DNA from 3 places in the Paenibacillus urinalis genome. Region 2 is predicted to be linked to each of the others. Evidence: a T-box and tRNA genes for the amino acid it is inferred to sense, from the RefSeq annotation. Region 2 holds a T-box; the other regions hold tRNA genes.
The links. A T-box is a leader RNA that pairs with one kind of tRNA and senses whether it is charged. The one in region 2 lies ahead of argS (arginine--tRNA ligase), so its partner is inferred to be a tRNA-Arg.

Region 1: it encodes a tRNA-Arg, which carries the amino acid that the T-box ahead of argS (arginine--tRNA ligase) is inferred to sense. The anticodon was not compared.
Region 3: it encodes a tRNA-Arg, which carries the amino acid that the T-box ahead of argS (arginine--tRNA ligase) is inferred to sense. The anticodon was not compared.

The regions. Positions count from the first base shown of each region.
Region 1 is NZ_CP118108.1:4,389,966-4,400,986, reverse strand. It holds gene asnB (asparagine synthase (glutamine-hydrolyzing)) at 1-331, opposite strand, end outside; gene PUW25_RS20320 (hypothetical protein) at 521-850, shown strand; gene PUW25_RS20315 (hypothetical protein) at 893-1,243, shown strand; gene PUW25_RS20310 (hypothetical protein) at 1,366-1,500, shown strand; gene mgtE (magnesium transporter) at 1,725-3,104, shown strand; gene PUW25_RS20300 (magnetosome magnetite crystal formation protein family) at 3,183-3,476, opposite strand; tRNA gene PUW25_RS20295 (tRNA-Arg) at 3,618-3,691, shown strand; tRNA gene PUW25_RS20290 (tRNA-Arg) at 4,140-4,213, shown strand; gene PUW25_RS20285 (hypothetical protein) at 4,779-5,711, shown strand; gene tig (trigger factor) at 5,841-7,172, shown strand; gene clpP (ATP-dependent Clp endopeptidase proteolytic subunit ClpP) at 7,549-8,139, shown strand; gene clpX (ATP-dependent protease ATP-binding subunit ClpX) at 8,152-9,405, shown strand; gene ispG (flavodoxin-dependent (E)-4-hydroxy-3-methylbut-2-enyl-diphosphate synthase) at 9,507-10,604, shown strand; gene lonB (ATP-dependent protease LonB) at 10,824-11,021, shown strand, end outside.
Region 2 is NZ_CP118108.1:2,142,641-2,153,661, forward strand. It holds gene PUW25_RS09995 (CobW family GTP-binding protein) at 43-1,041, shown strand; gene PUW25_RS10000 (four-helix bundle copper-binding protein) at 1,137-1,484, shown strand; T-box leader at 1,560-1,829, shown strand; gene argS (arginine--tRNA ligase) at 1,882-3,582, shown strand; gene PUW25_RS10010 (hypothetical protein) at 3,597-3,806, shown strand; gene PUW25_RS10015 (ABC transporter permease) at 4,250-5,113, shown strand; gene PUW25_RS10020 (carbohydrate ABC transporter permease) at 5,151-6,047, shown strand; gene PUW25_RS10025 (extracellular solute-binding protein) at 6,116-7,789, shown strand; gene PUW25_RS10030 (response regulator transcription factor) at 7,909-9,072, shown strand; gene PUW25_RS10035 (sensor histidine kinase) at 9,093-10,850, shown strand; gene PUW25_RS10040 (hypothetical protein) at 10,933-11,021, shown strand, end outside.
Region 3 is NZ_CP118108.1:157,262-168,282, forward strand. It holds partial or broken gene PUW25_RS00780 (tetratricopeptide repeat protein) at 1-1,071, shown strand, start outside; gene trxB (thioredoxin-disulfide reductase) at 1,104-2,063, shown strand; gene PUW25_RS00795 (ROK family glucokinase) at 2,294-3,244, shown strand; gene rapZ (RNase adapter RapZ) at 3,296-4,195, shown strand; gene PUW25_RS00805 (gluconeogenesis factor YvcK family protein) at 4,478-5,464, shown strand; gene whiA (DNA-binding protein WhiA) at 5,470-6,426, shown strand; gene PUW25_RS00815 (HPr family phosphocarrier protein) at 6,533-6,802, shown strand; gene PUW25_RS00820 (SIMPL domain-containing protein) at 7,007-7,762, shown strand; gene clpP (ATP-dependent Clp endopeptidase proteolytic subunit ClpP) at 7,840-8,439, opposite strand; tRNA gene PUW25_RS00830 (tRNA-Arg) at 8,644-8,718, opposite strand; gene PUW25_RS00835 (sugar-binding transcriptional regulator) at 9,051-10,073, shown strand; gene gap (type I glyceraldehyde-3-phosphate dehydrogenase) at 10,165-11,021, shown strand, end outside.

The sequences.
Region 1 (11,021 bases), 2.2 Mb from region 2:
CATAGCTGGCAAGCAGCACCTCGGTGTCACAATTGGTTTTGAAATGATGTCCACGGTTCTCCAGCTCTTTTTTGAGCTCAGGTGCATTGTACAGCTCTCCATTATAAACAACGGTATATTGCGTATCTCCATGATTCATGATCATCGGCTGGGCCCCATTCTCCGGGTCCATAACACTCAGTCTGCGATGGCCAAAGGCACAAGGATTCGAGATCCAGGTTCCGCCGGCATCGGGTCCGCGATTTGACATACTTTCCGTCATGCGGACAAGCAGTTCTGATTCTTGGGTAAGATCACGATTCCATTGTATAAATCCTGTTATACCGCACATGACTGTTCATCCTTTCTTTTACGTAACTTCTCAGAGGCTCATATAACAGCGTGTGGAGAGCGGTCATGCCTCATCCCCTTTTTTCTACACGAGCAGTACTAGCAAATATATGCCGAAATTAGGCATAAAATGTCTGTCCACATCCGAAACTATAAGAGGCGAGCATATTAGGGTTGGGAGCGATGAATTTTGACAAGAAGCCTGTATTTTGTTTCTGTTGGCGGACGTTCTGTTCTGAACGATCAGCAGGCAGCATCCTACGAATGGGTGATTGAGGCGACGCCAGAGCAAGCAGATTATTTGAGAGGGCTCCTTAGCTTGATGCAGGAAAAAGAAGAAGAGGCCTTCCCGGGTTATATCTTCCCTTGGCCGGACACCGAAGAGGCCTCCGTCAACTCGTTATATGAGGAAGCACTTCAGAACGTGTATAACGAGATTTATCAGCTGGGTACGCGCGAAACTCGCAGTCACTTGGCGCAATATGGGGTTGTCCGTCACAGTATTAACGGGAATGAATGAACGTAACTTGATTAACCTAACATAAGAACAGGAGATGGGCTCATGTATGTGATTCAAAATGCCAAAATTACGAATACCACGGAATTAAATGGGGTGCCTTGTGTGGAAGTAGCGGTGGAGCCGGGACAGGCGGGAGATCCTTCATTGCTTGTATATGTGGCTCAGAATGCGAATGGAGCAGGACTTGATCTGCACAGAGTCGTGCGTAATCATCATGATTTGGCTCTGGATTGGTACAATGATAATCAAAATGCAGCGTTTGAGGATGCGACAGCAGTTGCGTTTGAGAACAGTCAGGTTGTAACGGCCGAGCAGGAGAAGGGACAGTTCCTCCAGTCCTTATTGAATTACGGGACGTTAAACCAGGATATTTTGAGTAAATTGCAAAAATAAACATTACACGAGGCTGCAAATGGGATGGTTAACACCAATTTCTTTGCAGTCTTTTTTTGTGATTAGAAAATACTCCGTACATTTATTACACATAATACTTCATGTATCCCGGGGAGGTGAATATGATGGCTTCAAAGTACAAGGTAACGAAGAAATACCGTCACGGTTTGGCAAATGAATTTGCTAGTGAAGTACTTGCGAAGAATAAAAATCACCAGCGGCAACTGAACAGAGCACGTTTAGGAAGCAGCAACTAATCCGGGCTGCACACAGGCCTCCATTCTTTCAGTGATGAAAGGATGGAGGCTGTCTATTATAAAAATAAGTGCTCATCTTGAGGCTCAATACGGGATATTGCAGAGGAATACATATCACGAAATAGGCTTGAACATGATTTTATACCTATACAGCAGGGTAAACGCATAAGGAAGGATACAGGAGCAGCAGTTCAGATTAATTACAGATTGAAGGTGAACGACATATGAACGATATCGATATTCGGAGCAGAGAACAGGATTTGCACAATCTAACCCTCAGTATAGAGGACGCTGTCAGGCGCGGCAGCATAGAAGAGATGCACGATGAATTTGAAGAGTGGGAAGCATATGACCTGGCCACCATCTATTTAGCATTAAATGAAGCTTACCGGCCTCGATTTATGGATGCGCTGGATACGGAGCTATTAGCTGACATGCTGAGCGAGCTTGAGCCCGAAGTAGAAATTGAAGCTTTATATATTCTGAGTAAGGATCGCGCAGCTCAGGTGCTGAATCGAATGGATAACGACGATTTGGCCGATTTGATGGGCGAGATGACAGATGAAGTTAGAGAGTACATGCTCTCAATCATGGAGGCTTCTGAGCGGGAGACCGTAAGGGAGCTAATGAATTATGGACCGGAGACAGCCGGCGGTATCATGACCAACCGTTATGTATGGTTCTATGCCAAATATACGGTTCGTGAGGCAGTGGAAAAGGTGAAGCATTTTGCAGACCTAACCAACGATGTACAGGATCTCTATGTATTAGATGAAAACAAAGAAGTTATAGGACTCACCACCTATAGAGATCTTGTGCTTGCTTCAGATACAGAGCTTATCGAACATTTGATGAGAGAAAATGTGGTCAAGGTATCAGCGGACATGGACCAGGAGGCCGTCGCGCACTTATTCGAACAATATGATCTCGTGTCGATCCCGGTTGAGGATACCGCAGGCAAATTGATTGGAGTGGTTACGTTTGACGACGTGCTGGACGTCTTGAGGGAGGAAGCGAACGAGGATATTAACAAGCTGGCGGGTACTGATAAAACGATTGATTTTAACACACATTTCTTGACGGCGGCCAAAAGAAGACTTCCTTGGCTAATTATGCTGTTATTCCTTGGGCTGCTATCTGGAAGTATTATAAGCATATTTCAGGGGACGCTCAGTCAAGTGGTGGCACTTACATTCTTCATGCCGATGATCGCAGGAATGACCGGGAATACGGGCACACAATCACTTGCGGTCGTGATTCGAGGGCTGACACCACAGAACAAAATGAGCGGAGGAGCCATATTACGTTTATTATGGAGAGAGCTTAGAGTCGGATTTACGATTGGGGCCGTTTGTGGAATCAGCGTAGCGCTTGTGGCGGGAATTTGGCAGAGCAGCTTTGCTCTAGGTGCTGTTATCGGCTTCTCTCTGATCCTAACCATTGTGATTGGTACGATGGCTGGGACGATTATTCCTATTCTGCTGCATAAGCTGAAGATCGATCCGGCAGTTGCATCGGGCCCTCTTATTACGACGTTGAACGATTTATTTTCTTTGACGGTGTATTTTGGTACGGCCACGTTGTTTATTTCATATCTGGTATAAGTCAATCATTCAGATGACATAAATAAAAACCAGCCCGAGAGGCTGGTTTTACTGTGAACGGCATTGGCTTAATCGTTGTTATGCTGCTTCTCTTAATGATTTAATCCCCTGATAAATGTTATAAATAAACGAACCGAAATAGATGACAAAAAACACAATGATATATCCTAGAATCGAGGCAGGATGGTCTGCGGTGAACAGAAAGTAGAGCAGTGGAATCGCTGCAATGAAAGGGAATACATGTGAGAATAATGCGCGTTTCGCATGTTTAGTTATGTAATCATCCTTGGCTACAATCCATACAATTAATGGAAATAGAAAGGGGGCAAAAAAGATACTGAAATAACTAAGGGAAGATAACAGCTGTCGCATGAAATAACGCTCCTTTTGAATTTTCCTAATATTTAAATCATATTACCCTTCATCGCATGTGATGATACATAAAAAATACTTTGACAAATACAGATTATACGATATAATAAATATCGCACTGTGAAAATAAGTACATATCTTGTCCCAGTAGCTCAGCAGGATAGAGCAACGGCCTTCTAAGCCGTCGGTCGGGGGTTCGAATCCCTCCTGGGACGTAAAAAAGAGAGACAACCGAAAGGGTGTCTCTTTTTTGCGTCCGCGGGGATGAGAACCCCAAATGGGGGTTCGTCGGAGCATAGGCATCGATAGCAATCGCATCGCAGTCAGCCGTAAGGCTGTACCCCGACTGGGACGGTGAGAGACAACCGAAAGGGTGTCTCTTTTTTGCGTCCGTGGGGATGAGATCCCCAAATGGGGGTTCGTCGGAGCATAGGCATCGATAGCAATCGCATCGCAGTCAGCCGTAAGGCTGTACCCCGAGTGGGACGATGAGAGACATCCGAAAGGGTGTCTCTTTTTTGCGTCCATGGGGATGAGAACCCCAAATGGGGGTTCGTCGGAGCGTAGGCATCGATAGCATCCGCAGGCTTAACTAAATAAAAAAACAGTTAACGCTTGCTATCGTCACATATATATGATACGATATATCTCGCGCTTGAATTTGTCCCAGTAGCTCAGCTGGATAGAGCAACGGCCTTCTAAGCCGTCGGTCGGGGGTTCGAATCCCTCCTGGGACGTAAAAAAAGAGAGACATCCGAAAGGGTGTCTCTTTTTTGCGTCCATAGGGATGAGAACCCCAAATGGGGGTTCGTCGAAGCATAGACATCGATAGCAATCGCATCGCAGTCAGCCGAGAGGCTGTACCCCGAGTGGGACGATGAGAGACATCCGAAAGGGTGTCTCTTTTTTGCGTCCATAGGGATGAGACCCCAAATGGGGGTTCGTCGGAGCATAGGCATCGATAGCAATCGCATCGCAGTCAGCCGAGAGGCTGTACCCCGAGTGGGACGATGAGAGACATCCGAAAGGGTGCTCTTTTTTGCTTCCGTAGTGATGAGACCCCCAAATGGGGGGTTCGTCGAAGCATAGGCATCGATAGCATCCGCATCGCAGTCAGCCGAGAGGCTGTTTTATCTTAACAACATATCGCTGGTCTGAATGAAATAAGCTAAAATATGTTTTTTTTAGACTGAATTCGGTTATGTTAATATATTAGAGCTATACACGGATATGTAGTTTCTATATAATTCAACAAGTCGATTTATAGTTGTCGTTAAACCGGATAGAGAGGAGGCAGTCATAATGAGCGATACGAACTCCCAAACCAAAGAGAAAAATATTGTTCTCTTCCCGAAGACGCTGGATTACTATCAGATTCAGCTTACCGTAATGCTGGAGAATGAGCGCTATTCGGAAGCGATGCGTTTGCTTGAGTTCCTGCTTCAATGCGAAGGGCAGGAGAAACGGAATTATGAAGAATGGGAAGCTTTGCTGGACTGGCTGCGTGCAGCTTTCCCTCAATATATAGATCGTGATCAGAGAGAAGACGGACGAAGTGACGAGGATCTGGAAGAGAGTGAAGAGGATTTTGCTCGTCAAAATGCCCGAAATAAAATGGCGGAAGATGGAGCATATGCGGATAAGCTGCTAAGAACGGTCATGGAAGAGCCGCTGAGCGAGCAGACGATGCTGGCACTGGATCAGCTGGCCTATATCGAAACACCGGGTATTGATCATTCGCTGTGCGAATGGCTTCAGCAGCGTAAGCTGCATCCATTGCTTCAATTTCGAGTGCTGCAGACCTTGCGCAAAAGAGGATCACAGGCAACGGTATCGCTTACACGAGGATCGGAAAAAGTGGAGGTTGAGGTAGAATCTATTCCACTGAAGCCGGATGAATTCCCGTTTCCGATCATTCGAGTGCTGGAGCTCGTAGCAGATCAGACGGAAGTACATGAACCCACCCTGTTTTATTTTGCTCAGGAATTATGGTCCCAATATGTGATGGCTGTATATGGCACAAGCGACTACCGCTCTATGCTTGAAGGCGATGATTCGACACTCGATATATGGGCTGCGGCGCTCCATGCGGCAGTCGCTGAGAGTCTGGGCGGATCACTGGACGAAGAAGAGATTAGAAGGGTCTACGAAATCACGAGTGAAGTCAGATTTAGATTCGAGCAGGCGTACCGATCCATTAAACGATTTGTATCTGGCGGACTGGATGTAAAATAGCCGAAAACTTCCTTTTGACGCCTGCAAGGGTTTACCCTTGAAATTGCATTTAATGTTGTTTATACTAAAATGGTTATTTTGTACGCGCTTGACATGGTTAACATGTGAAATTTGGAGGGGAAAGCATAAATGAAAGCAACTTGGGAAAAAATAGAGAAGAACCTTGGGGTTCTTGAAGTTGAAGTAGAAGCAGATCGTGTAGCTGCTGCTCTCGACAAGGCTTTTAATAAAGTCGTTAAACAGATAAATGTACCTGGATTCCGTAAGGGTAAAGTGCCTCGCTCGATCTTCGAAGCTCGTTTCGGCGTAGAGAGCCTGTACCAAGACGCGATTGATATCCTTCTTCCTGAAGTGTACACGGAAGCTGTTGATCAAACAGAAATCTTCCCTGTTGAACAACCAGAAGTGGACATCGATCAATTCGCAAAAGGTGAAGCTTTCAAGTTTAAAGCAAAAGTTGTCGTTAAACCTGAAGCAAAACTTGGCGAGTACAAAGGACTTGAAGTTCCTAAGGCAAACACAGAAGTTTCCGAAGAAGAACTGAATGCTGAGCTTGAGCGTCTGCAACAACGTCATGCTGAGCTTGTAGTTATCGAAGAAGGTACTGCAGAGTCCGGCGATATCGCGGTAATCGACTACGAAGGTTCTGTTGATGGAGAACTGTTCGACGGTGGACAAGCTGAGCGTTATTCCCTGGAACTGGGTTCTAACACATTCATTCCTGGCTTTGAAGAGCAAGTAATCGGTCTTGCTACTGGCGACAACAAGGATGTTGAAGTGACATTCCCTGAGGAATATCATGCGGCAGAACTTGCTGGCAAGAAAGCCATCTTCAAAGTGAAAGTGCACGAAATCAAACGCAAAGAGCTTCCTGCAATCGACGATGAGTTTGCGAAGGATGTAAGTGAATTCGATACTCTTGCTGAGTACAAAGAAGATCTTACGAAGCAGCTGTCTGAGCGCAAAGCAGAAGAAGCAAAAGCAAACCAAGAAAATGTTGTTGTTGAGAAAGCGGCTGCTAATGCAGAAGTTGAAATTCCACAAGGAATGATTAACAGCGAAGTTCGCAACATGATGCGTGACTTTGACAACCGTCTTCGTCAACAAGGCATGAACCTTGAAATGTTCATGAGCTTCTCCGGTCAAACGGAAGCAGATCTTCAAAACCAAATGAAGGGCGATGCTGAGAAGCGCGTTCGCAACAACCTGGTTCTTGAAGCAATTGGTAAACAAGAGAACATTGAAGTATCCGATGAGGATATTAACGAAGAGCTGAACAATATGGCGACTTCCTTCAAACGTACTCCAGAAGAGATTCGTCAAATTCTCGAAAGCAACGGTTCTTTCGACAGTCTTCGTGAAGAAGTTCTGCTTCGCAAAACGATTGACTTCCTTCTTGCAAACAGCGTAGAAGTTGACGCTCCAGCTGAGGAAGCTGCTGTAGAAGCAACTGAAGAATAAGATTACACATCACGTTAGAAATATAACAGATAAGGCACGTAAGGTATTTTACTAAACGTGCCTTATTTCTTCTCATGAATATCCATTTTATAGTTAAATATATTATTAAATGGTAATAAGTGAGCTGTCGTGATATTTTAACTGTACCTTCCATATACTTGAGTTATAGGTCTTAACTCCATAGGATGGAAGTCCGATTTGCACATACATAAAAAAAATGGTTAAATATGATCAAGCTTTCTCTTTAGCAGCTGCTTGGCTGAGGAGAGCAGTCATAAATGACATTGAACAGGGAACATGATAAAATTAAGACTGTACTTTATTTAACCCTGATTAATGTGGCAGTAAGATTCTATTATGGAGAAGAGGTCGGAACATGAATCTCGTGCCTATGGTTGTTGAACAAACCAATCGCGGTGAACGTTCTTACGATATATATTCAAGACTATTGAAGGATCGTATTATCTTTCTCAGCGGTGCAATAGATGATGATGTGGCCAACAGCGTTATCGCGCAGCTCTTATTCTTGGCTGCAGAGGATCCGGAGAAGGATATCAGCTTATATATCAATTCACCAGGTGGTTCTGTTACTGCGGGGTTGGGTATATATGATACAATGCAATTTATTAAGCCAGACGTTTCAACCATCTGCGTAGGGATGGCTGCCAGCATGGGCTCACTTCTGCTCACTGCGGGTGCACCTGGCAAGCGCTTTGCGCTGGAGAACAGTGAAGTTATGATACATCAGCCGCTTGGCGGGATCCAAGGTCAGGCATCCGATATTCAAATTCACGCCGACTGGATTATTAAAACGCGTCAGAAGCTTAATCAGATCTACGTGGAGCGTACGGGTCAACCCCTTGATAAAATCGAGCGTGATACGGACCGCGACTATTTTATGAGCGCGGAAGAAGCTTTAGAATACCGTATCATTGACCAAGTACTCACCAGACCGATTAATTCTTAAAGGGGTGGTTAGATGTTTAAATTTAACGATGAGAAAGGGCAGCTTAAATGTTCTTTCTGTGGTAAATCCCAGGAACAGGTTCGTAAGCTTGTCGCTGGACCAGGGGTATATATTTGTGACGAATGCATCGAGCTGTGTGCAGAGATTGTAGAGGAAGAACTCGGTCATGATGAAGAGATTGATCTGAAGGATATTCCAAAACCGATGCAGATTCGTGATATTTTGGATCAGTATGTTATCGGTCAGGAGCAAGCGAAGAAATCGCTGTCTGTTGCCGTTTATAATCATTACAAGCGCATTAATACACAGAGCAAGATTGACGATGTAGAAATGTCGAAGAGTAACATTCTGCTATTGGGACCAACGGGTTCTGGTAAAACGCTCTTGGCTCAAACCATGGCGAAGATTCTAAATGTTCCATTTGCGATTGCAGACGCTACCTCGCTCACAGAAGCAGGGTACGTAGGTGAAGACGTTGAGAATATTCTGCTCAAGCTCATTCAAGCTGCTGATTATGATGTTGAGAAGGCAGAGCGCGGCATTATTTATATCGATGAGATTGATAAAGTAGCACGTAAGTCGGAGAACCCTTCGATTACACGTGATGTATCCGGTGAAGGCGTACAGCAGGCCCTCCTCAAAATTCTAGAGGGTACGGTTGCTTCCGTTCCACCACAAGGCGGACGTAAGCATCCTCATCAGGAATTCATTCAAATCGATACTACAAATATTTTGTTCATCTGCGGCGGTGCCTTTGACGGACTCGAGCAAATGATCAAACGCCGTATCGGCAAAAAAGTAATCGGTTTTAACTCTTCTGCTGAGCAGAAGGATCTGAAGCCGGGTGAGTATCTCGGAATGGTTCTTCCAGAGGACTTGCTGAAGTTCGGTCTGATCCCGGAGTTTGTTGGGCGTCTTCCGGTTATCTCTACATTGGAGCCGCTTGATGAGGCGACGCTCGTTCGCATTTTGTCTGAGCCGAAGAACGCTTTGGTTAAGCAATATACGAAGATGCTGGAGCTGGACAATGTAACTCTCGAATTTGAGAAGGAAGCACTCGAAGCGATCGCTCGAGAAGCAATCAAGCGTAATACGGGTGCCCGTGGACTTCGTGCAATCATTGAGAGCCTCCTGCTTGATGTGATGTATGAAATTCCTTCCCGCGAGGATGTTACGAAGTGTGTCATTACGAAGCAGGTCGTTGAAGAGAAGACAGCACCTGAACTGCATGGTGATAAAGATAAGAAGCAAGAAGAGAGTGCCTAAATAAACAAGTCTTACTCCACTCGTAATGAGGTTTATTTATACTGGATATTTCCAGGCCTCTAGCGGGTGGAGATTTGACGTTATGGGGAGAGAAAGGAATCATGTTTTTAAGACAAGATACACGTCCCGTAAAAGTTGGCAACATTACCATTGGCGGAAGCAATGAAGTCATTATTCAAAGTATGTGTACAACGAAAACGGCTGATGTGGATGCAACGGTAGCTGAGATTTTGCGGCTTGAAGAAGCGGGATGCCAAATTGTTCGTGTAACGGTCAATAATGATGAAGCGGCAGAAGCGATTAAGGAAATTAAGAAGAGAATTCATATTCCGCTAGTGGCGGATATTCATTTTAATTATAAATTAGCTCTAAAAGCAATCGAAAATGGGATCGATAAGGTTCGGATTAATCCGGGTAACATCGGCAAACGTGAAAAAGTAGAAGCCGTAGTTAAAGCATGTAAGGAAAAAGGAATTCCAATCCGTATCGGTGTGAATGCTGGCTCGCTTGAGAATCATTTGCTTGAAAAATATGGCTATCCTACAGCCGATGCGATGGTAGAAAGTGCCTTGTTCCATATCGGCATTCTGGAAGAGCTGGATTTCCATGATATTATCGTGTCGCTTAAGGCATCTGACGTTCCAATGGCCATCGAGGCTTATACTAAGGCGGCACAGGTGATTCCATATCCATTGCACCTTGGGATTACAGAAGCAGGTACGCTGTTCTCAGGTACAATTAAGAGCTCGGCAGGTATGGGTGCTCTGTTATCTATGGGAATCGGCTCCACAATGCGGATTTCACTCAGTGCAGATCCGGTTGAAGAGATCAAGGTTGCCCGTGAGCTGCTCAAAACCTTTGGTTTGATTACAAATGCGGCCACCCTGATTTCTTGTCCGACCTGCGGTCGTCTGGATATCGACTTGTTCTCCATTGCTAATGAAGTAGAGGATTATATTTCACAAATTAAAGTGCCGATCAAGGTATCGGTGCTGGGTTGTGCGGTTAATGGTCCTGGTGAAGCGAGAGAAGCCGATATTGGGATTGCAGGGGCACGCGGCGAAGGTCTTCTGTTCCGTCATGGAGAGATGATCCGCAAAGTGCCAGAGGCTGAAATGGTTGAAGAACTGAAGAAAGAAATCGACAAGATCGTAGAAGTGTATGAAGCAACCGGCGTTATTCCGGGACGCAAGCACTAATCTTTTATTATAAAATAAGAATTTAACTCTTCACTGCTTCCTCGTATGAGGAAGCAGTTTTCTTTTTACCTGCCTGAAGAACGGTCTCTGTTCCTGTTTGATATTGAAATCTATAAGAGAACTTCTGTTTTCGACGTTTATGCCGGAGTGAAAAGGCTATACTACCATGTATCGAACTTTTTGTGGTAAGTGACGAAAAGAACAGGAGGGACACCTAATATGGGTACTGAATTAACCGTTATTGTCATGTTAATCAATTTGTTTTTCGGAGTCGTAATCGGGCTCTATTTCTGGAATATGCTGCGTGGACAGAGAAACAATAAAAGTGCGGTGGAACGTGAGTCTCGGAAGGAACTCGACAAGCTGAGAAAGCTGCGGTCCATATCACTGACCAAGCCGCTTGCCGAGAAGACGCGT
Region 2 (11,021 bases):
ATCGATTCAAGATCAACATACATCCAGAAAGGATATGATATTATGAAACTAAAACAGACATCTTCAGCTCCGATTCCCGTATATATCCTGTCTGGATTTTTAGGAAGCGGTAAGACAACACTGCTTGTGAAGCTGCTTGAATATTGGAAAAGTCAAAACCTCACTCCCGCTGTTGTCATGAACGAGCTGGGGGAGGTCAATCTGGACGGCAAGCTCATTGATCAACATGTACCCATGGCTGAGCTGCTCGGCGGTTGTATCTGCTGCTCTGTCCGAGATAATCTCGGTATCGAGCTTGTCCAGCTGGTGCAGAATACATCACCTGATGTCATTGTGATTGAAGCAACGGGCGCTGCGAATCCTATTGAAATTTTGGACGGGATTGCTGATACTTCCCTCTACATAGCGCTGGAGGTGAAAGGCCTCATCTCCGTGGTTGACAGCATTCATTTGCTGGAAACGTACCGCTTGCAGAAAGGCAAAACATTCCGGCTTATGCAAGAGCAGATCCGTGCTGCCTCCATCCTACTTCTCAATAAAACAGATCGGATTGAAGAAAAGGACCGGCCTGAGTTACTCAGCCTGGTTCAGGGTTGGAATGAGCATGCAGCTATACATTTTACAGAGCATTGCAATATCGATCCGGCCCTCTTGACGGAGGAGGCCAGTTATTTGATGAATTCCGAAAATAATACTGCTTCAGACTCCCGAGCACAGGAGAAGCATCAGCTTCATCACTCCCATAATCATGTAATGGTGTATACGCATTATTTTAGCAGCCAGATTAACAGCGTATTGTTTGAGCAATGGCTGAGGGAGCTGCCGCGTGATATTTACAGAGCCAAAGGGATTGTGGATTTTTCTGATACAGGAAGCCGCTTCTTATTTCAGTATGCTTATCGTGAGCCGGATTTTACAAAGCTGGGCCCAGGAGAAGAGCTGAAGGATGTAGGTGTATTTATAGGTGAACACTTTTCGAAGACGGAGCTGATCCAGCTGCTGCAGCAGCTTGAGGAAGAAAGTTCGAAGATTAAATCATAAAAAGTCGAATTCAGAGGAAAGTTATTGCATATTGATTATCATACCGATCTTACGGGTAATAGAATGAAAATGAGATTACGCGGAGGGATATAACAATGGCAATGACAAACATAGAGATGGAGACACAGACACAGATTGCAGCTTGTTTGGAAGCAATGAATGCATGTAACAAATGTTATGTCTCAAGTTTGAAGGAATATGATCTAGGCATTTTAAGAGAAAGTATCAGGCTGAACAGAGAAGCTGCCGAAATTTGCAGCTTTGCGGCTTCTGCGCTCAGCCGGGGTACAGATTACAAGGACGACATTCTGGCTCTTGTCGTTAAGGCCTGCAGAGCATGTGTGGCGGAATGCGAGAAGCATGAGCATCTGCACTGCAAAGCCTGCGTGGACAGCTGTCGCAAATGTGCAGAAGTATGCAGTCCAGCAGGCCTTACGGTATAATCACAAAATTACAATACTCCCGAATGAATTAGTCTTGCAAATAAGTGGATGATCAAGATATAATGTTACAAAATTATAAATTCAGTGATCGGGAGAGTAATGACAGAACACCTCATGTTTCAGCGAGCCGGGATGGTGCAAGCCGGTATGAAGGATCTGACAGGAAGCGCACCCGTGAGAAGGTACATTGAAACAACAGTAGGTGTACTCGTCATCAGCGGGCGTTATCCGCTTAGAGAGGAATCGAACAGGTTACCGGTTTCAGATAGCATTGCAGGTAAGTTGTTCGTATTCACATAGAGTGGTACCGCGGGAATATGTTAATCCATAGCTCTCGTCTCTGTAATTTACAGAGGCGGGAGCTTTTTTGTATATATTGGAATAGGGGTGTATGTATATGTTGATGGATAAGGTTGTCAGTTTGTTAGAACCGTTGTTGGATTTATCGAGAGTGGAGATTGAAGCGATGGTGGAGGTGCCTCCGCGTCCAGAGATGGGGGATTTGGCTTTTCCTTGCTTTACGCTCGCCAAGACAATGAGAAAGGCCCCGGCTGTTATTTCAGCAGAACTGGCTGCCAGCCTGACAAGTCCCGAACTTCGGGCTGAGGCTGCAGGTCCGTATATCAATTTTTATTTTAAACGCACCAATATAGCTTCGACCATGCTTACAGGGCTTGCTGATCCGCAGTTTGGAAAATTACAGATCGGTGCAGGCAAAAAAATGGTGATTGATATGTCATCTCCTAATATTGCGAAGCCCTTTGGTATCGGTCATCTGCGTTCCACAGTCATCGGGGCAGCGCTGTATCGAATGTATGAAGAGGCAGGATACACAGCAGAAAGCGTGAATCACCTGGGTGACTGGGGGACTCAGTTTGGTAAACAGATCGCGGCTTACAAAAGATGGGGTGAAGATGAACGACTTGCGAAAGAGCCCATAAAGGAATCGCTGCGATTGTATGTAAAATTCCATGATGAAGAAGAGAACGACCCAAGCCTGGGAACGGAAGCTAGAGAATGGTTTAAGAAGCTTGAGCAAGGGGATGAGGAAGCTGTATCCCTGTGGAAGTATTTTGTCGATATCAGCATGCAGGAATTTAACCGGATGTATGACCGTCTTGGCGTTAAATTCGATCATGTGCTCGGAGAGAGCTATTATATTGATCAAACGGACAATACAGTGACCAAGCTAAAACAATCCGGTCTGCTTACGGAAAGTGACGAAGCCATGGTCGTCAGATTGGATGAGGAAGGGATGCCGCCTTGTTTGATTATTAAGAAGGATGGAACAACCATCTATCCAACTCGGGATCTAACCACCGCATATTATCGTCATGAGGTCATGAAGGCAGATGAAGTGCTCTATGTCGTGGGTGCCGAGCAAAGGCTACATTTTCAGCAGGTGTTTGCTGTACTCGCCAAGATGGGAGAGAAGTGGTCTGAGCATTTCATCCATGTGCCCTTTGGTCTAATGAAGTTTGAAGGGCGCAAAATGTCTACGAGACGCGGTAAGGTTGTATTTCTTGAGGACGTGCTGGATGAAGCCGTAGAGCGGGCAGCACAAATTATTAACGAGAAAAATCCAAATCTCCAGAACGCTGCTGAGGTAGCTGAGCAGGTCGGACTTGGGGCAATCGTTTTTGGTGATTTGAAGAATCACCGATTAAACGAGGTCGATTTCTCACTAGAGGAAGCGCTCAGCTTTGAAGGAGAGACGGGACCTTATGTTCAGTACACTCACGCCAGAATTCAAAGCCTGCTGTCCAAAGCAAATGCTAGCACGGAGGAGACATCGATATCCGCAGCCGACGAATACTTGGAAGGGGTACAGATCAGTGATGCGGCCTGGGCACTCATGAAGCATTTATCCCGTTACCCTGAACAGCTCGAAAGAGGGGTTCGTTTAAAGGAGCCTTCTGTGCTGGCAAGATACGTCATTGATTTAGCACAGCTGTATAATCGCTTCTATCACCAAGAAAAAATTCTGGGGAGCAGCGAGCGTGAGCGGGCCTACAAGCTGAAGCTCTCCGAGATCACTTCTAATCGAATTAAAGGCATACTTGGTCTGCTTGGCGTGCAAACGCCGGAACGGATGTAAACTAGATTGCTCGTATGTATTTACTAGTATTTACTACATTGTTCGATGGAGGAGATTATGCCAACCATCTGCCTGCATCAGGTGCTGGTGAAGGTGTTGTCCTCACAAGTCATAACGGATCGGGTAAAAGAACGCTGCTAAGAATATTAGCAGCGCTTCTTTTTCCATCGATCGGGGAAGTAATCGCCTGGAGAGATGGCTCCCCGATTATTTGTACTTTTTAACCTATTTATTGCCTCTAGCTCTACCATTTATTAAAGCCATGTTAAGGCTAGATGATGCTATTACCGTGTCAGCTTCTACATTACATGTTATTGTATACGTTATCATTTTGTTATCATGTTATGTTTATGTTTCTGTGAAAAGAAAGGATGTTATGTTGTAACGCTTACATTATGACGTAGATCTATATTTGTCGATGAATATCGGCAGTATAGATCTTTTTTATTATTTTAAGACAGAAATGTGTTATTATTTCTTACACTATCATTGATTTTTATAATTTTTCGTTAATTACAGATATAGAATCTGTATCCCTCAGATTTTACAATGGAGTACAAGAGGAGGGGGAGCAATGTCAGAGATCTCTACGAATACAAAACTGGCACAGCACAAAAGATCCAGAGGTCTTGCTGTTCGATTGAAGAAGCAATGGGAGTTACAGATTATGGTCATCCCTGCGCTCATTCTCGTATTCATATTCAGCTATATTCCGATGTACGGAGTACTAATGGCTTTTCAGGACTATAGCATTTTTGACGGGTTCTGGGCGAGTCCATGGGTTGGCTTCAAGCATTTTGAAATGTTTTTTTCTTCACCTGATTTCTGGACGATTATGAGAAACACGCTCATTATTAGTGCGCTTAAGCTGTTTATCGGTTTTCCAGCACCGATCATTCTAGCTCTGATGCTGAATGAAGTGCGGCAGATGGCTTTTAAACGAGTCATCCAAACGGTTAGTTACCTGCCTCATTTCTTGTCCTGGGTTATCGTTGCTGGTTTTGCGATGTCGATCCTGTCCACAGATAACGGGAGCTTGAATATTCTGCTTGAGAAGCTTCACTTGATTGATGAGCCGATTGGCTTCCTGGGAATCGCAGAATATTTCTGGGGAATTCTCGTCAGCGTCAATGTGTGGAAGGAGATCGGGTTTAACTCGATCGTATATTTGGCAGCGATTGCCGGAATTAATCCCAATCTGTACGAGGCTGCACAAATGGACGGAGCAAGCAGATTGAAGCAAATCCGATATATTACGATTCCATCCATAATGCCTGTAGTCATCATCTTCTTCATTCTAGCAATCGGCAATTTGCTGAATGCAGGATTCGAAGACATATTACTGCTCGGTGGTAATCCGGTGCTGCGTGATGTATCCGATGTGCTGGATACCTATGTATACAGGACAGGGATTGAGAATCAGCGGTTCTCCTACGCTACAGCAGCAGGTATGTTCAAAGCAGTTGTCAGCGTCTTGCTATTAACACTTGCTAACTATGCAGCTAGAAAGTCGGGGAATAGTCTATGGTAGAAATCAAGCACGGTTGCCGCAATAAGGAGGTATTTAGATGAAATATAGGAGCTTTGGAGATCGAATGTTAATGCTCTTTATATACACATTTCTGATCCTCCTGGGGTTCACCACCTTCTATCCATTCTGGAATGCGCTTGTCATTTCCTTTAATCAGGGACTGGATACAGCTCTAGGGGGTGTGACTTTCTGGCCACGGGTATGGACACTTGAGAATTATGCCATTGTATTTCAGGACAGCCGTATCCTTAATGGCTTCTACATATCCATCATGAGAACAGTAATTGGGACAATATTGTCGGTGTTGCTAACTGCCTTGCTGGCGTTTGCGATGTCGAAGAGTGAGCTGATCGGCAGAAAATTTTATATGGTCTTCTTCATAGTCACCATGTATTTCAGCGGCGGCCTGATTCCAACCTTCATGGTTGTACGCTCACTTGGACTCATGGATAATTTCTGGGTGTTTATCATTCCATCGTTAATCAGTGTATGGAACATGATTATCTTCCGGACTTTTTTCAAGGGACTTCCGGATGGTCTGATGGAATCGGCACAGATTGATGGCTGCGGTCAGTTCAGAACGTTCTTTCAGATCGTCCTTCCTTTATCGGGGCCTGTTATTGCGACTTTGTCGCTCTTTACCGCAATTGGACACTGGAACGAATGGTTCCTGCCGAGCATCTACATCAATAATGAGAATTTACTGCCCATTCAATCCATGCTTCAGCAAATATTAAATTCGAACATTATGACAGAACAGATGTCACAGCTGGACTCGGCAGCTCAATCCAGAATGTCTCAAATGAGAGAAGTAACCTCCAAATCCTTATCGATGGCCACCATGATGGTTGCCACACTGCCAATCATTATGGTTTATCCATTCGTACAAAAGTATTTTGTTAAGGGTGTATTGGTCGGCTCACTCAAAGAGTAGGTGTTTAAAGTCATCAGACTTTGGACCATAGATTAATTTTCCGTATAAATAAGGGAGGGTTATGGAAGATGTGGAATAGCAAAAAGAATCGAACGAGTAGTGCACTGACTTTACTCCTTGCTTCTGTCATTGGGATTGCGGGCTGTTCAGGTGGAGGAAACGGGGGAACGACGGATACGCCGGAAGCAGAGCCAGCGCCTGAAACAACGAATGAGGAGACCACCTCCACCAATTTTGAGCTTGGTGCAGAACCGCTGAATTTCTCCTTCTATGGTAACTATGACTGGTATACGATGCCTCAATGGGGCGGTGACGAGGCCAGTAAGTGGATTAAGGAAAACAAAAAAGTGGATATCACGGCTATCAACTCAGGCGGAAATGCGGCTCAAAAACTGAATACGATGATTGCTTCTTCTGAGCTTCCAGATGTCATATGGACTGATCGCGGCGCAGATGTAGAGCGTCTTCGGGCAGCTGGTGCACTCGTTCCTTTTGATGAATATCTTGATAAATACCCTAATTTGAAAGAATGGGCAGGCGAAGAAACACTCAATATGCTTCGTTCCAGTGACGGCAAGCTGTATCAGTTCCCGAACTGGTATACTTCCCAGCCTAACGGAAATGCAGGTTATATTGTGAATCAGAAAATTTACACAGAACTGGGTGAGCCTAAGCTTGAGACAACGGATGATCTCTACAATTATCTGGCACAAGTGAAAGAGAAATATCCGAATGTTATTCCTTTTGAGCCGGATCTTGCAGTCGATGGTCAAGGTCTGGATGTCCTCTACGGTGCATTCGGTGAGGATCACCCACCCGCATTTGTAAGCAATAGAGCGGTTCCAGATGGGGATCAATTGACATCAATCTTCACGGACCCTGTATTCAGAGAAGCGACTCAATATGCGAGCAAGCTCTTCCGCGAGAAATTGATGGCACAGGATGCGCTTACTCAAACCAAAGATCAGGTGAAGGAAAAAGTATATACAGGACGTGTAGCTGTTGCCGCAGGGGCAAGTCCTACGGAATACGGTTCGGTAGGTGACACGGAGCTGAAGAAGAAGGACCCGAATGATGGCTACTTCATGATCTGGCCAGTGCACAAAGAAGGACTTGATAAGAACAAAATTTGGACGGGTACGTATAACAGTCTAGGCTGGAACGTTAGCGTAATTACCAAAGGCGCAAAAGACCCTGAGAAAATCTTTGCCTTCCTGGATTGGTACACAGGCCCTGAAGGTCAACGGGTTATTATGTGGGGACCAGAAGGAATCTATTGGGATGGAACTGATGAGGAAGGATCTCCACTGTTCACGGATGCGTTCGTAACGGATGTCGAGGGTCGATCGAAGATGATGGATGCAACCGTTAACCTTCAGTGGAACGGAAATACAGTCTTCGTCGATAACTCCAAAATGAAGTTTGAGCAAACTCTTGCACCCGAAGATCAGAACTGGGAAACTAGATATCAATCGGAGATTACCTGGAAGACACAATTCAATGCAACTGAATTTATTAACTTAGCTCCGCTTCCAGAATCCGAAGAAGGGATCATCCAGCAGCAAGTCAATGAAATATTTAATGAAGCCAGAGCCAAAGCCTTGTACGCACAAAATGATGAGGAAGTGCTGAGTATTCTGGATAAGGCTCAGGAGGATGCAATGGTTGTCGGTTATGACAAGCTCCTGGCCTTCAAGACGACAAAGTGGCAGGAAAACAAAGCACAAATCAGTGGTCAATAATTTCTTCACGATAAGCTGGCTCATCCTAGTATAATAATGATAAACGTGCACCGTTTCTAATTCGAGCGGTGCTCACGTTTATCATTTTTTCTCTATTTTCTAAGTCAGGGAGTGATCTTATGTATCAAGTGCTTATAGCTGACGATGAAATTTTAGATCTTGAGGGGATGTTAAGGTTTATCCCATGGGATAATTTAGGGATTCAAATTGTCGATGCCGTGAACAATGGCTTCGATGCCCTGGAAGTCATTAGAAATCAGGCAATCGACATTCTGGTCACTGACGTACATATGCCTGGCATGTCAGGAATTGAGCTTGCACGAACGGCGTTAACGTTGAACAAAGATTTGAAGCTTATTTTTGTCAGCGGCTATCAAGATTTTCGGTATGTGAAGGAAGCGCTGACACTTCATGCATACAGTTACGTCCTGAAGCCAATGGACGATATGGAGCTTGTATCCGTGCTTAAGCAAATTACGAGCGAACTGGATGAGCAATATCTTCGGTCCGAGCTCGACCATAAGTTCAGTGAGGCCGCGATACAAACGATTGAATATCATATTATGGGTGGACGTATTAACGTAACAGAGCAGCATCCTGCCATTTCACATATTAATGTGGACAGTGAGGAGCTGTTTTTTGATAAGCCCCTTGACCTGCTGGTTACCTATCTGCTTGCTCAAGATAAAGACATGGTTCAAACGCAAATTAGCAGCCTTCTGGAGCCGGTACACAGACTTAATCTGCTGTCGCAGCTTCATTTTATAGTGATTTCTTTATTAATTAAAATCGATCATTACGTAAGGACGAGGCTTGGTTATCCGGAGGGGTTTATTCCGCTGGGAGAACGTGACGTGGAGACAATTAAGAGCAAAGGTTCACTAGCTGAATTAGTAAGCTGGCTGTCGAAGCATCTCATGGATCTGTTTGACATCAGCAATCATCCGAGGCTGAAGCAAAAAAAACATACCAAGATTGTCGGCCAGATTATTGAATATGTAGAAGCACATCTTCATTTAAATGTTACCCTGCGTGAGGTTGCAGATGAGTTAAGCTTCTCGCCTAATTACCTGGGAGCCATATTTAAGGAAGAGACCGGAAAGAGCTATAACGAGTACATCGTGAATTTAAGGATGGAAAAGGCATGTCATCTCCTCAAAGATCCAAAGATCAAGGTCTATGAAGTAGCAGATCGAGTAGGCTACAGGTATATGCCTTATTTCAGCAAGCAGTTTAAAGAAACCTATGGAATGACCCCAGTAGAGTATCGCAGAAAAGCATAATATAGAACGGGGCTTTATATATGTACAATCATAAGCCGAAATTTCTTCCATTTGGTTGGAAGCTGCTCATTTCATATTTAATACTTATCATCCTTCCTGTCGCAATCCTCGGTTACACTGCGAATGCAATATTAGTAGAATCCATGCTGACTCAAACGAGAAATAACCTGCAAGGCACCTTGTCCCAGATGAGGGATAATGTAAGGTATAAGCTCGAAGATACAGGAAGAATTGCAGATATGCTCTATTATGACGAAACACTGGCCCTAAATTTAATGCGTTATGAAGAAGGGTGGATCAGCTATGAGACGACATCGACGATTCTTCTGCCCAAATTCAGACAAGCGGTCGAATCCACCAATCAGAAATTATGGTTGTCTATATATTTAAAAGATGATAATCTTCCAGAAATTTATTATGACTCTGGTGATATCGATTTGCTGCGGGTTAAACAGCAGTATTTTGATGTATATCATATCAGCCGCATACAGAATGAAGAATGGTATAAGGATTTTCCCAAAGAACAATACGGTAAGACGCAGACTTGGACACAGGTAGACGATGATAGTAAATTCGGAAGAATCTCACTTCTTCGGCGTCTTGTGAACACGATGAACCCTCTTGATCTGAAGGAGATCGGTTTTGTACGCGGCAGTGTCTATCTCTCCGAGCTGTTTGCAAGTCTTGATTACCAAAAAATTGGACCGGGAAGTCTGCTCCAAGTGGTTGACCAAGGAGGCAGCACGATGTATTCCTCCGGGGAGATCCAAACAGAGAAGCACAGCAGACAGCCCATTGAGAGCAGATCGGGTCACCTGCTTATTACGGAACAGCTGCCGGAGCTGGGATGGACGATTAATGCTTATGTTCCGCAGGATTTGCTTGAGATTGGTGTGCAAAAGGTCAATCAAATGACTTTGTTTATCAGCCTGTTATTCGTTGTTCTTATCAGTGCGGTAGCCGGATATATTTCCCGCTTTTTCTCCAGAAGGTTTGCCAAAGTCATCTCTGTACTTACGATGTTCCAGCAAGGTGATTTTCACAAGAGGATAGCATACAAAGGTAATGATGAATTTGCCATTATTGCAGATGCACTGAATCGAATGGGGGAGCAAACTGAACGTTTAATTGAAGAAGTATACGAGACCAATCTTAAGAAAAAGCAAGCAGAATTGGAATCGTTACAGGCTCAGATTAACCCTCATTTTTTGTATAATACATTGTCGTCGATTAGCCGTTTAGCGAAGTTTGGCCGTGTAGAGCAGCAGCATCAGATGATTATGAATCTGGCCAAATTCTACAGATTGACCTTAAATGATGGAAGAACGATTATCACGATTCATGATGAGCTTGATCAGGTGAAGGCATACCTGGATATTCAAAAAGTGAAGTATGGAGATCGACTTGATGTGGACTATTGTATTGATCCCGAAATTTTAAAGTTTAATACAATTAAGCTGATCATCCAGCCGTTCATCGAAAATGCACTGGAGCATGCGTGGGTTGGCGATCGAATCTATATTCGAGTCATTGGCGAATTAAAGGATGAGCATATTCTGCTTCAGATTATCGATGATGGCGTCGGCATGAAGGAGACATACGCTGCCCAGCTGCTGCAATCGCGGGATGAACGACAGAAGGGCTATGGCATTCTTAATGTGCACAGGCGAATTCAGTTGTCCTTCGGAGATGAGTATGGCGTATCCATCTACAGCCGTCCCGGCATAGGAACGAACATCTCAATTACCATTCCAATCCAAGAAAAGAACGTTATTTGACCAAGTATGATAGATTTTGGTTGATCTTTCCACAGCTTTCCGAGTAACATAAATGTAAGAAAGCAAAAAGGAGAGACAAGGTATGCAGGAGCATCGGCTGCTGGATAGTGAGCATTCTAAAGAATTGTTCTCTTATTACGGTTTGGCGGTATATTACTCACAGGCTTTAGA
Region 3 (11,021 bases), 2.0 Mb from region 2:
GCAAGTGGCACTGCTATTGAAGCAGCTCTTGACCCTGGTTCCTTTTGAACAAGAGCATGTATTTAAGCTGGGCACTACGATGGGGATCTTAGGTCAGCACGAAGCGGCCTATATGCATTTCCGCCGGCTGATGAAGAGTGGAGAGGCTGGGAGTGATCCTTCACTCGTGCATTATACGGCTGTCGCCGCATGCAATACCGAAAGGTATGATACAGCGAAACGACTGTGGCAGATGGTCAGTCAGCTGGATCCGGAGTCAGAGGTACCGAAGTTTTATTTGGACCAGCTCCATTCGAGAAGAGAGGATCAAAGCGTAGGTCCTGTAAGCTACCACTATCATTTACCGTTCGAAGAGCAATTTCGTCTGTGGGAGAAGTACGGAAGCCATGTGCCCGATGATATCAAAAAAGATCCGTTAATCCGTTCTTCCTTCTTCTGGGCTCTTCATCACGGCGATGATGCAACGAAGGCCAATGTCATTAGGGCGCTTCGAATAATTGGAGACTATGAGGTTCAGCAGGCTCTTACTTCTTTTTTGGAGGAGGAAGGGGAGAGTCTGGAGCTGAAGCAAATGGCGCTGTCTGTGCTCCGTGAGATTGGGGATCTGAACGAAACCGATATGGATGACGGAGCTTCGGAATCTCTGTCGAATTCTTACGGTCAAGGCACACCGGTACTGACGCAATACCGTTTTGGCCGAAGCGAACAGGGGCAGGAGTCATCTCCTGTACTGGATGATCGGCAGCAGGCAAGGTCGTCGACATGGCTCTCGAGAAAATGAATAAACGATCTGAGCATTTGCGTGAAGGTGTTCAGCATTTATGGGCAGACTATCTGATGAGAGTGTCTCCTGACATGCCGGCCATTCAGCATACAGAAGGATGGTCAGCTGCCCTGGAATATCTGACGATGAAGTATGTATCTAAGGGAACAACGTATTCAGAACTGGCCCAAAGATACGGGATTTCTGCATCAACTGTAAGCAGATACGTGAAGCAAATTGATCGTGTATGTGATATTCAGCATCGAATTGAACACATCTTTCAGGCTCTGAAGGAGAAGAAATCGTAGCATTCCACAATAAACGCTAGGGAGGTATCCGTATGTCTCACTATAGATCGGTTATTATTGGAACAGGACCCGCAGGTCTGACTTCAGCCATATACTTGGCTCGTGCGAATATGAATCCACTCGTGATCGAGGGTCTTGAGCCAGGTGGACAATTGACAACCACAACAGAGGTGGAGAACTTCCCGGGCTTTCCCGAAGGGATTCTAGGTCCTGAGCTGATGGACAACATGCGCAAGCAGGCTGAACGCTTTGGTGCGGAGTTTAAGAGCGGCTGGGTGGACGACATCGACTTGTCTGTGAAGCCATTCCGTATCAAAGTGGAAGGGCGGGAGGAAATAACGGCCGATGCCGTTATCATCTCAACGGGAGCCTCTGCCAAGTATCTTGGTATTCCAGGGGAAAAAGAAAACGTAGGCCGCGGTGTCAGCACCTGTGCGACTTGTGACGGTTTCTTTTTCCGGGGCAAGAAAATTGTCGTCATCGGCGGAGGAGATTCAGCGATGGAGGAAGCCAACTTCCTGACTCGTTTTGCCTCCAGCGTGACCGTCGTTCACCGCCGGGAGGAGCTGCGTGCTTCAAAGATTATGCAGGACCGTGCACGTGGGAATGAAAAAGTGGAGTGGGCTCTTAATCGTACACCGCTTGAGGTCGTAGTGGAGGAGTCAGGGGTCAAAGGTCTCAAGGTGAAGAACAACGAGACAGGCGAAGAAGAGCTGATAGAAGCTTCCGGCGTGTTTGTCGCAATTGGACACCGTCCCAATACGGAATTCCTGAAAGAACAGATTACACTGGATGCCGGGGGCTACATTGCAGTTCATCCAGGCACAACGGAAACAAACATTCCAGGCGTGTTTGCATGCGGCGACGTACAGGATACGAAGTATCGCCAGGCAATCACAGCGGCCGGGTCAGGCTGTATGGCCGCTATGGACTGTGAGAAGTATTTGGAAGGCAGCATGACTCATGACTGGAGCGAGACTCTCAATCCATAAATGAATACAAGATTCACATGACCAGCCGGGCACGTTTCTTTTGTGCCCGGCTGATTTTATGGGCAGCTGTACTAGCTGAAATTCTATGGAGAGCATTCAAGAATTTTTTGTTACAGGTCGCTTTTTATAAGGTGTTTTAGCACTTTCTTCGTCTTGACCGACTTTGTTCCTTCAATTATAGTGATAACGTAAGAATAAATATTACAGATGATAAAGGTGGCTTGCTAGCAATGTCTGAAAATATCTACGTTGGAGTGGATTTGGGCGGAACCGCAATCAAAGTCGGAATCTGCGACGAGCAAGGAAAGCTTCTACATACCTATGAAGGACCTACAGAAGTGGACAAAGGTGTAGATACGGTTATTAACAACATCGAGAAGTATGTCCGTCATATCGCAGAGGAGTCACCATACAGTTGGGACCAGCTTGCAGGAGTTGGTGCAGGAGTTGCCGGATTCACTAATGTGCGCGAAGGAATTATTATTCTGGCACCTAACGTAGGATTTCGAGATGTTCCGATTCGTTCCATTCTCGAAGAAAGACTTGGCAAGCCTGTCAAAATAGATAATGATGCGAATGTAGCAGCACTTGGCGAGGCATGGGCTGGTGCGGGCGCTGGCGTTGAGAATTGTGTGTGCTATACGCTTGGAACAGGCGTTGGCGGCGGTATTATTATTAATGGCAAGATCTATCAAGGCTTCTCGGGTATGGCTGGAGAGCTTGGCCATGTCAGCGTTGTCCCGGATCTTGAGGCGATTAAGTGCGGCTGTGGCAAGATGGGCTGTTTGGAAACCGTTTCATCTGCAACCGGTATTATTCGTATGGCGAAGGACGCTGTTGAACGCGGAGATCACACGAGCCTGAGCACTGTACCAACGATTATGGCGAAGGATGTGTTCGATGCAGCCAAAGCAGGAGATGAGGTAGCCCTTCGTATTGTTCGTCGTGCAGCCTTCTATCTCGGCAAATCACTGGCTGCAGTAGCAGCTGTACTGAACCCGCAGTCTTATATTATCGGGGGCGGCGTATCGAAGGCAGGAGACATCCTGTTCGACGAAGTGCGCAGCGTGTTCGCGAGCTACACCCCTGAACCACTGCAAGATGGGGTATCTATTGTACCCGCTACGCTTGGCAATGATGCAGGAATCGTCGGAGCCGCTGGACTGTTAATTCGATCTTAATTCATACAAGAAGTTATACGGGACGAACTGAAATTGATAGGGGGGATATTCATGTCAGAAGGTGAAAAATCACCAGCAGGAGGAGCAACCCTTATTATCATTACAGGGATGTCAGGAGCAGGGAAGACGATTGCAGTGCAAAGTCTTGAAGATCTGGGCTTCTTCTGTGTCGACAACCTGCCACCGGTTCTCATTCCTAAGTTTGCGGAGCTCATTGTGCAGTCAAACGGGAAGATCTCCAAAGTGGCGCTCGTCATCGATTTACGAGGACGCGAATTTTTTACGGCATTGTCGGAGTCTTTGAACTACATCAAGGATCACTTCACCATCCATTGTGAGATCATGTTCCTTGATGCCCAGGATGGCGTATTGGTACAGCGTTATAAGGAGAGCAGACGCCGTCATCCACTTGCACCAGATGGCATGCCGCTGGACGGAATCAGACTGGAGCGCAAGATGCTGGAGGAGCTCAAAAATTCAGCCACACAGGTCATTGATACGAGTAATATGAAGCCTGCACAGCTGAAGGAGCGGATCATCTCCCGTTTCTCACATCTTGAGGCGAATATGCTGTCGGTCAATGTAACGTCGTTCGGATTTAAATACGGTATTCCAATTGATGCGGATCTTGTATTTGATGTACGGTTTTTGCCGAATCCTCATTACGTGGAGCATCTGCGTCCAAACACCGGGCAGAACAGTGATGTCTATGAATATGTAATGAAATGGCCAGAGACGCAGTCCTTCTTGACGAAGCTGCTGGATATGCTGCATTTTCTTATTCCACAGTACCGGAAGGAAGGGAAGAGCCAAGTCATCATTGGAATTGGCTGTACCGGCGGCAAGCACCGCTCGGTTGCCATATCTGAATACCTTGGCAAGATGCTTGGTGCAAGTGAGACAGAATCTGTATCTGTAACGCATCGGGATGCGGATCGTGACCGTCATTAACGGGTCAGAATCAAGAGATTTAGTATAGAAAGGTTGCAGTTAGGCATCATTTATCATAAAGGCAGAGCATGATTATTCTAGAGGCTGACTGTTTAAAAGTTGTGGTGAGCATTCCGTATGAAAGTTCATGCTAATAATAGCCATTGCGGAGGTTACAGCATATGATGTATAATCCGCTCTTGTCAGAATCAGTTTTCATAACGCTGTTAGAGGTAGTATGAAATGGATTCCCTTAGGTGATAAATAGCTTAACTTGAGCAACTTCTTATAGAAGGTGAAGTGATGAAAGTGGCTGTTGAACAAATGAAACGTCCGCATATCGTCGTAATGGGCGGGGGTACAGGGCTGTCTGTTATGCTGCGGGGGTTAAAGAATAAGCCGCTTGATATCACGGCAATCGTTACGGTAGCTGATGACGGGGGGAGCTCAGGCATATTGCGCGATGAGCTGCAGATGCCTCCTCCCGGCGATATCCGTAATGTACTCACAGCGCTTGCTGATGTGGAACCGCTGATGTCAGAATTGCTTAATTATCGTTTTAGTGGAAGTAATGGCTTGGCAGGACATAGTCTTGGCAATCTTATCTTGGCAGGTATGACCGATATAACGGGCGACTTTGTGACTGCAGTCCGGGAGATCAGCCGCGTCTTTGCAGTACGTGGACAGGTGCTTCCCGCTGCCGGTGAAGCCGTCGTTTTACACGCAGAAATGGAAGATGGCACAATCGTAACCGGTGAGTCGCAGATCCCTGAGCATGGCGGCCGGATTAAACGAGTGTTCCTTGAACCGGATCACGTGGAGCCGTTGCCAGAGGCTGTCGCTGCTATCGAACAAGCAGATGCCATTATTATAGGTCCAGGCAGTCTCTACACCAGTATTTTGCCCAACCTGCTCGTTCCCAAACTGGCAGAAGCTGTCGTTGCCTCCCAGGCGGCGAAGATCTTTATTTGCAACGTGATGACCCAGCCAGGGGAAACCGACGGATATACGGTAAGTGACCATCTCAAAGCTATTGATGCGCACATCGGGACGAGATTGTTCGACTACGTTATTGTAAATAATGGAGATATACCAGAACCGGTACAGGAGATGTATGCGGAGCAAGGCGCTAAGCCTGTACAGATGGATCTGGAAGAAATACTTAAGCTGTCTAACGAGTGTATTGCAGATCGGCTTGTTCTATACAGGACCTATCTTAGACATGATGCCAATAAGCTCAGTCATCATATCTATACGCTCGTTCAAAATTGGATGATTCGAAAGAGGTGAGACCCTTGTCATTTGCGGCACAGACCAAAAAAGAACTAACCATGATCGAAAGCGAGCCTTGCTGTGAAAAAGCGGAGCTGTCAGCACTCATCCGTATGCTTGGAGCGGTTCAGCTCTCGAACAAAAAGGTTATTTTGGACGTTTCTACGGAGAATGCCGCGATAGCAAGGCGAATTTATTCTTTGCTCAAAAAACACTTTCAAGTGCACACCGAGTTGTTAGTTCGTAAGAAAATGCGGCTCAAAAAGAATAATGTATATATCGTCCGAATTCCGGCAAGAGTTCAGGAAATATTAAAGGAGCTTCACATCGTATCGGAAGGATTTATGTTCACACCAGGCATAGAGAAAGCGGTTATCCGCAAAAACTGCTGTAAGCGGGCTTACCTGCGGGGGGCCTTTATGGCTGGTGGATCGGTGAACAATCCGGAAGGATCTTCCTATCATCTTGAGATTGCATCCATGTATGAAGAGCATTGCCAGGCCTTAGTTGATCTTGCAAATGAGTTCAATCTGAATGCACGCTGCATCGAAAGAAAAAAGGGCTTTATTTTTTACATCAAAGAAGGCGAGAAGATCATCGAAATGCTGAGCATCATCGGTGCCCATCAGGCATTGTTCAAATTTGAGGACGTTCGAATTATGCGGGACATGAGAAATTCGGTGAACCGGATTGTAAACTGTGAGACGGCCAATTTGAATAAGACGATTGGTGCAGCTGTCCGCCAGATTGAGAACATCAAATTCCTGGATAAGGAAGTAGGGCTGGATACCCTGCCTGATAAGCTGCGAGAAGTCGCTGAGGTAAGGCTTGCCCATCCGGATATTAATTTGAAGGAAGTTGGGGAATTACTAAAAGGGACAGTGAGCAAATCGGGTGTGAATCACCGCCTGCGCAAAATTGATGAAATGGCTGAAAAAATTAGAACAGAGAAGGGTTTATTTACGAACTCAAACTTGTAGACAATAACTCTTTTTTTTTCTAGTTTCATTCATGCTATAATGGTATAATGTTTATAATTATGAAGTATTGATTGTTGTATAGATTTTGTAGAGGGGGTAAGTTTCCATGACAAAGCACCCGGTAGTAGTCCGTTTGAAGACGGGTCTTCATGCCAGACCAGCCGCACTATTCGTACAAGAAGCGAATAAGTACTCGTCTGAGATTTTTGTGGAAAAAGATGATAAAAAAGTAAATGCAAAGAGCATCATGGGAATTATGAGCCTTGCAATCAGCACAGGGACTGAAGTTGTCATTAGTGCAGAAGGTGCGGATTCAGAACAGGCTGTAAACGCTTTAGTAAGTCTCGTAAGCAAAGAAGAATTGGAGAACCAATAATTCCGCCATCTTTTTTGTAACGCCTAAATACAGAGAGAGCCTCGAGTAATCGCGATGCCATTAAAGCTGAATTCTAGCTTAATGACATAGTGATGAATCGTGGCTTTTTCGTTTTTTTGGACATGCTTGAGGATATTGAAACTTTTTTTAAGAAGACTGCGTCCAATGGTATAGATTGCAAATTCAAGGAGGTTAGATGAAGTGATGAACAAGAAATGGATGAAACCTTTCGCTGCCGCAGCCATTGCCGGAGCACTACTAGTTGGAGGATGGAGCTGGTCTGCAGGGGGGACGGCGCTGGCCCAAGAGGCAGCGGCAACACAGAACTTCGTATCGGTTACAGGAAAAGGTGAGATTGAAGTTAAGCCGGATATTGCCTACCTGTCTATTGGTGCATCATCGGAAGCGGATACTGCAGCGGCGGCACAAAAAGCGAATGCAGCCAAAATTCAAAAGATCACTACACTCTTGAAAAATACCTGGAAAGTGGACAGCAAGGATATTCAAACGAATCAATTCTATGTACAGCCCAATTATACTTACAGCGAGAAGGATGGACAGAAAATTAAGGGCTACACCGCTTATCACACGCTTAAAGTGTCTTACCGTAATCTAGAGAAAGTCGGTGAGCTGCTGGATGCTGCGACCAATGCAGGAGCCAATCAGATCGATAACGTTGTATTCTCTATCGAGGATACAGAAGCGTTTGAAACACAAGTGATAGACAAGGCGATGGCGAATGCGAAGCTTAAAGCTGGAGCGATCGCAAATGCGGCACAGCGTCAGCTGGGTATCGTTCTTAGTGTCAGCCAGGGAAGTATTGATGAACCAGTAGCTTATTACAAGGAATCCATGGAGCTGCAGTCTGCTGCTTCAAGTCAAGACAGCGCCAACACAGCAATTGAGAGCGGAGAGATCAAGCTGTCTACACAGCTGACGGTTCGATATGAGCTGAAGTAAAATTTTTTACCCATGGAATTTAGAAAAATAAAAAATCCTCGGTCCTGAATTTCAGGATCGAGGATTTTTGTTATGTCTTACAGACCTTGTTCAGGTGTGGAAGACTCCAGAACTTTGTCAACCAAACCGTATGCCTTCGCTTCTTCAGCGGACATGAAGTTATCGCGGTCTGTGTCACGCTCAATGCGCTCCAGCGGCTGTCCTGTACGTTCAGCCAGAATGTGGTTCAGCTTATCACGCATTTTGAGAATACGGCGTGCGCGAATTTCAATATCAGAGGCTTGACCTTGTGCTCCACCAAGCGGCTGATGGATCATGACTTCACTGTTAGGGAGAGCAAAACGCTTGCCCTTCGCACCAGCGTTAAGCAGGAAAGCGCCCATTGAAGCAGCCATACCCATACAGATTGTGGAGACATCGGGCTTAATAAATTGCATTGTATCGTATATCGCCATACCCGCAGTGATGGAACCGCCAGGGCTGTTAATGTATAAATGAATATCTTTTTCCGGATCTTCCGCAGCTAGGAACAGCATTTGAGCAATGATGGAATTAGCGACGACATCGTTGACATCACTGCCAAGGAAAATAATGCGATCTTTCAGCAGTCTGGAATAAATGTCATAAGCGCGTTCACCGCGATTGCTTTGTTCTACGACCATAGGAATATAACTCATGCGAAAAACCTCCTCAAAAAAATTTAGAGTTTAAGTTCACGAGACACGAGAACAGGAACTACATCTACATATACTCACTGTTTCCGTATTAACCACATCATAAACAATTTCAAACAAAAAGTCAAAGAAAGTCAAACTATTTTGATAAAAAAAGAAACCTGCTCGGTTTCATCGGTTAATTGTATATGGAACCATTAATAATAATGGCGCGCCCGCGAGGAATCGAACCTCGATCTCAGGCTCCGGAGGCCTACGTCATATCCGTTGGACCACGGGCGCATGTTATAACTGTCGGTGACAGCAATATTGATTATATCCGAATGTAAAAAAATTTGCAAGAGAGTCTCCCGATTGAGTTTGATGTGAGCCATATATGTACAACCTATAGATGAAGGGAATAATTGAAGGGATAAGAGAATGAGATACAACTTTCAAATTGTGATATTTTACACAAGCGAATAAAGGGAAAAGGCTTTGTAAAATATACTTTTGGACCCCTTGCATCGCACGTCAGATTTAGTTAAAATATACGTGGGACTTAAAAAGTTAACCCGGGACATTTTTAGTCCACCTCAGAGACCGGAATGAAGGAGCTTGCGGAAGTGGATAGCATGCGAACGATATTAGAAGTGCAGAAGCAGCTTCTACCTGATCTCATGGACGTAATGAAGAAGAGGTATACCATTCTACGCCAGATCATGATTTCGGAAGTGATTGGAAGGAGAACTCTTGCGAACGCCATGGATATGACAGAGCGTGTACTTAGAGCAGAGACAGATCTGCTGAAGTCGCAAGGACTCATAGAGATCGAGACGGTGGGAATGAGAATCAGCCAGGCTGGAGAAGAGCTGCTTGAAATGCTTGAACCGGTAGCCAAGGAACTGTTTGGACTATCGGAGATGGAAGAGCAGATTAGAAGAACTTATGGACTTCGTAAGGTCATCGTCGTTCCAGGTGATTCTGAGAACTCAGAGTATGCCAAGCGTGAGCTTGGACGTGCCGGTGCCAAGGCGCTTCTCAGCGTCATGAACGATGAAGACGTTGTAGCTGTAACGGGCGGTTCCACGACAGCAGCGATAGCAGAGCATCTGACCCCTTCATCTTCTAAGAGAGATGTATGGTTTGTGCCTGCACGTGGCGGACTTGGAGAAAGTCTGGAGCTTCAGGCAAATACGATTGCTTCCATGATGGCCAAGAAGCTAGGAGCACAATATCGGCTGCTGCACGTACCTGATCTACTAAGCAATCATGCCTATGATTCACTTATACAAGACTCCAACATACAGGAAATTCTGGATATGATCCGTAAGGCACGCATCGTGATTCATGGAATAGGCGGTGCGATGGAAATGGCCAAACGGCGCAAGCTGGCGCCTCAGACGGTTACTGAAATTCGCGATGAAGGTGCGGTGGCAGAATCCTTCGGCTATTATTTCAATAACGAGGGAGAGGTCGTCCATACGATGCTGACACTAGGTATGCGTTTGGAGGACATTAGACACACTGAGCTTGTTATCGCCATCGCAGGCGGTAAGAGCAAGGCAGCTTCGATACAGGCGGTGCTTCGCTTCGGACAGGAAGATATTCTTGTCATTGATGAAGCGGCGGCAGCTGAAATTGTTAAAGATTTATAGAATTTGATTCACTGATTCGTTGTCTTGATGGGCCCTAACAGGCTTGTCTTGAATATATAAAATAAAAGCAAAACTTGGGAGGAACTTACTCATGGTAAAAGTAGGTATTAACGGTTTTGGACGTATTGGACGTAACGTATTCCGCGCAGCGCTGAACAACAGCGATGTAGAAATCGTAGCAATCAATGATTTGACAGACGTAAGCACTTTGGCTCACTTGCTTAAATACGACACAACTCATGGTCGTCTGAACGCAACTGTAGAAGCTAAAGAAGGCGCGCTGATCGTTAACGGCAAAGAAGTTAAAGTATTTGCTGAGCGCAACCCTGAGAACCTGCCTTGGGCAGCTAACGGTGTTGAAATCGTTGTTGAGTCCACTGGTATCTTCACAGCGAAAGAAAAAGCAGAAGCTCACCTTAAAGGCGGAGCTAAAAAAGTTATCATCTCTGCTCCAGCTACAAACGAAGATATTACAATCGTTATGGGCGTAAACGAAGAGAAATACGACCCAGCTAACCATACAGTAATTTCTAACGCTTCTTGTACGACAAACTGCTTGGCACCATTTGCTAAAGTTCTTGACGAGTCCTTCGGTATCGTTAAAGGTATGATGACAACTGTTCACTCTTACACTAACGACCAGCAAGTACTTGACCTGCCGCATAAAGACCTTCGTCGTGCTCGTGCAGCAGCTGAGAACATCATTCCTTCTACAACAGGTGCAGCTAAAGCTGTTAGCCTTGTATTGCCGCAACTGAAAGGTAAACTGAACGGTATGGCAATGCGCGTTCCTACTAAGAACGTATCCGTAACTGACCTGGTTGTTGAGCTTGGCAAAAACGTAACTGTAGACGAAGTAAACGCAGCGCTTAAAGAAGCAGCTAACGGACCGCTGAAAGGCATCCTTAACTACTCCGATGAGCCGCTTGTATCCAGCGACTACAACAG